2 regions of the Pradoshia sp. D12 genome follow, and region 1 is predicted to be linked to the other one. Evidence: predicted binding sites of a transcription regulator. Region 1 holds the regulator's gene; the other holds the start of a gene.
The links. The regulator Rex, encoded in region 1, represses fermentation and respiration genes when NADH is low (regulators of the CRP and FNR family bind a similar motif). The targets are predictions, from matches to a motif close to TTGTGAAATATTTCACAA.
Positions count from the first base shown of each region.

Region 2: F7984_RS12895 (cytochrome ubiquinol oxidase subunit I) is a predicted target of Rex. The motif match lies at 879-896, and genes of this name have one in related genera.

Region 1 is NZ_CP044545.1:248,965-251,176, forward strand. It holds gene F7984_RS01420 (redox-sensing transcriptional repressor Rex) at 587-1,246, shown strand; gene F7984_RS01425 (YdiK family protein) at 1,283-1,495, opposite strand; gene F7984_RS01430 (CPBP family intramembrane glutamic endopeptidase) at 1,492-2,212, opposite strand, start outside.
Region 2 is NZ_CP044545.1:2,686,700-2,688,911, forward strand. It holds gene F7984_RS12890 (hypothetical protein) at 1-529, shown strand, start outside; gene F7984_RS12895 (cytochrome ubiquinol oxidase subunit I) at 928-2,212, shown strand, end outside.

The DNA.
Region 1 (2,212 bases):
GCAACTTAATAGAAAATTTGTGAATACTCACACAAAAATTACCAAAAATGATAGAAATATTATAGAATAGGAATAGGAGAATAAACTTTCAGTGAATTTACGTGCTTTATTAATCAGGAAAGATCCCATATGATTGGTACCGCGGAGGTAACCTGGAAACAATCAGAACCGCTAGTCCTAGTATTTTGCTCGAATATAAAATTAACGAATCATTGATAAAAAAGCGGCGTATTATACATAGCTAAGATAGTTAGAATTATGGTAGTGAAGAAAACTTCTGATATAATTTCTATGTGGTACCCGGGCACTCCAAGGATTAGATATTGATTTTATATGGAAAAAAGCTGAAAATATGAATAGATTAATTATTCGTATAATCTTAAAAACGAAAGTAAGAAATAACAGCTGTTTCAGCAATACTTGATTAACCTTATATGTTATGTGCAAAGCAATCGAAAAATCAATGGTTATTGAAGGAAACTATTTTCATTGGAAAACCGGGGGGGTAAAACCAGTCGGGATTATCAAAGGCAGTTTTGATATATGGAGTAACGATTGACAAGAAAGAATAGGGAGAAGGGAATTAATTTTGCAGGAAAATACTAAAATACCGCAGGCTACAGCCAAACGACTTCCATTATATTATCGTTTTATACAAAATCTACACGCGTCAGGAAAACTACGAGTTTCTTCCGCAGAACTAAGTGAAGCTGTTAAAGTAGATTCAGCTACTATACGAAGAGATTTCTCGTACTTTGGTGCTTTAGGTAAAAAAGGGTATGGTTACAATGTTAATTATCTATTATCCTTCTTTAGAAAAACTCTCGATCAAGATGAGATTACAAAGGTAGCTCTAATTGGAGTCGGGAATCTAGGTACAGCTTTCTTAAATTATAATTTTATGAAAAATAATAATACAAAGATTGAAATGGCGTTTGATGTTTCTCCTGATAAAGTAGGAACCCTTATAGGGGATGTTCCGCTCTATCATATGGATGAACTGGAGAAAAAACTTGAAAAGCAAGATATTAGTGTAGCTATTTTAACAGTTCCATCACAGGTTGCCCAATCTATTACAGATCGTTTAGTGGCTGCGAACATTAAGGCTATTTTAAACTTTACGCCGGCACGTCTGAATGTGCCAGACAGCATTCGTGTCCATCATATTGACCTTGCAGTCGAATTGCAATCATTAGTATATTTTCTTAAACATTATCCATCCGGAAATACGGAAGATACAGAATAAAAAATCTCGAAGGTTTTCCCTCCGAGATTTTTTTTGTTATTCTTTTGGTTTTTCACTTTTCATTTTCTTTATTTGCTTATGAATCATCACCAAGCGGATTCCTGAACCAACATCAAGTGTAGCCAGTATGATCAGGAAATAGGTAAAGAAATCCCAACCGCTGCGTGATACATTTTGAACAGCAAAAAATATAAAAATAGCACCTAAAATTAAGTAAGTCGTTGCCATATACAACGGTGAACGTCTCATAACAAACCTCCGATAAAGCTTTGAACTTTATTAAGCTCTTCCATATTTTTTAATATATCATCTTTGTAAAGTGATTGTACGATTACAACTAATGTATTCATAGTAATGTGGGCAAAAATAGGAACAAGGATTCTCTTTGTTTTAACATATAAATAAGCAAATGTGAATCCCATTGCTGTATAAAGCAGGATATGTACAAATTCCATGTGAGCAACGGCAAAGATCAGTGAACTGATTAACGCGCTCAGGAAGAAATTCAATCGCTTGTGTAATGTGCCAAAGATAATTTTCCTAAAGACAATCTCTTCTAAAAATGGCCCAAGTACAGAACTGACTACCATAACAAGCGGTACTGCCTCAATGAGACCGAGTATATTCTGTGTATTTTCAGACCCGGTAGGAATACCAATAATTCGTTCGATATTACCAGCTATAGATTGTGAAAACAAAGCAAGAAATACTCCGCCAATTGCCCAGCCGATCGAAGCTCCCACACTTGCCTGATCGCCTAAGCTTCTATTATTTTTTTCATATCTCAGTAGGACTAGAGTAATGATAGAAGCCAGAATAAAGCTTATAACAATCCAATACCCTGCAGCCAATACTTCTATCCGTTCCGCGGGGATATTCGTGTTCGATAAGAAAACCAGCATAATTGGGATACCAAGAATAGAAGAAAATTGCATGGCAATATAGGTAATGAGAATTGACCAGTAA
Region 2 (2,212 bases), 1.5 Mb from region 1:
CAGCAGAATTATATTTTTCAATAAATACACAGCTAAGATTGCAATAAGTCCCTTTACATTCAACAATGGTTTAACAGGTTATATGCTCACTTGGAAGGATGTAACCGATTATGAAGAAGAAATACATAAAGGGCATTCGATGATGGAAGAAATGTATGCTCCTATCATCAAAACAATTCTGGATGATGTACTTTTAATGCCCATTACTGGATTTTTGTCGGAAGATCGTCTTCATAAGATCAAAGAGAAGGCTTTATATGAAAGCTCTGATAAACAGGCTTCCTATATGGTGATTGATTTTACTAGCGTAACTTCACTGGATGACGAATATATTGTGGCAGAGCTGGAGGTCATCTCTCAATCCCTTGCTTTATTGGGTACAGAAGCTATATATACAGGCCTGTCCACTACTCTTGTTCGCCAAATCGTAAACCAGGGAACAAAAATAAAGAATGAAACATTTGCTACGTTTAATCAGGCTATGAATCATATCTGCAAAATAAAAGGCTACAAGTTGGTAAAATATTAATCTTGATCTTCCTCTTCAGCTTGATTTATTAAAATCAAGCTGTTCTTTTTGTCAACTGATTTGCAAACGAATGACAATTCGTTTGCGCAGCTTTTGTGACAATATTGTTTCATAAATTTGAATTAATTATAGTAATTTTAGTTTAGTTATAGATATTTGCAAATTATAGGACTATTATATCTAATATAAACAAGGTCATTGTAAATTTAACTAATTATTAATATATACATAGGGATAACCTACTAAACAATTTAAACTATTTAAGCCAACTCTTCATTCACGCAAAAATAATTAGTTACTTTTATAATAGAGGTGACAGCACTTTATAAATGGTTTTTTTTCGTCTGTTTTGTGAATGAATGAACAATGCATAAGAATTGAAAGGTGTGAACAGTTAAATGGAAGTATTGGATCTCGCTAGGTTTCAGTATGCAGCAACTACAATCTATCACTTCTTCTTTGTACCACTATCCATTGGATTGGTATTTTTAGTTGCTATTATGGAGACATTGTATTTTTTTAAGAAAAAAGAAATTTATTTGGACATGGCAAAGTTTTGGGGAAATATCTTTCTCATCTCTTTTGCTGTCGGAGTAGTTACAGGAATTATCCAAGAATTCCAGTTTGGAATGAACTGGTCAGAATACTCCCGCTTTGTCGGAGATGTATTTGGTGTTCCATTGGCTATTGAAGCCTTACTGGCTTTCTTTTTAGAATCCACATTCATTGGTGTATGGATGTTTGGGCGTGACCGATTGCCAAGATGGGTTCATTTACTATCTATATGGCTTGTATCAATCGGTACCATTTTTTCTGCCTTGTTTATTCTCGCTGCGAACTCTTTTATGCAGGAACCAGTTGGGATTGCGATTGAGAATGGCAAAGCTGTATTAAATGATTTCGGGGCATTTATCACAAATCCTCAGCTGCTTGTTGAATTTCCACATACGGTCTTTGGGGCTTTTGCAACCGGAGCCTTCGTAGTAGCTGGGATCAGTGCATTTAAAATATTGAAAAAGCAAAACTTAGATGTATTTAAGAAATCATTTACGATCGCTATGATTGTGGCGATGATCTCAGGACTTGGAATCGCATTTACTGGTCACTGGCAGGCACAGCATTTAATGTCCTCACAGCCTATGAAAATGGCAGCCAGTGAAGGTTTATGGGAAGATAGCGGTGACCCGGCAAGCTGGTCGCTAATTGCTAATATTGATGAAGAAACCCGTGAAAACAAGTGGTCTGTTGAAATCCCTTATGCTTTAAGTATCTTAGCCTATAATAGCTTTGAGGGATCTGTAGAAGGAATGAATACACTCCAGGAGAAATACACAGAGCTTTATGGTGAAGGCGATTATATCCCGCCGGTAGGAGCTGTTTATTGGAGCTTCCGCATTATGGTTTTCGCTGGTGCTATTATTATGGGCTTAGCAGCCTTAGGACTATTATTTATCAAGAAAAATAACCTAATAAATCAATCACTCTATTTAAAAGCAATGGTTGGAGCAATAGCCCTTCCTTTTATCGCCAATACAGCTGGCTGGATTATGACTGAAATTGGCCGGCAGCCTTGGACAGTCTTTGGATTATATACGACTGCACAGTCCGTATCCCCTAATGTTACTGCAGGACAGCTGTTAACATCGATTATTGTATTTTTGGGGGCCTATACTGTTCTTGCTG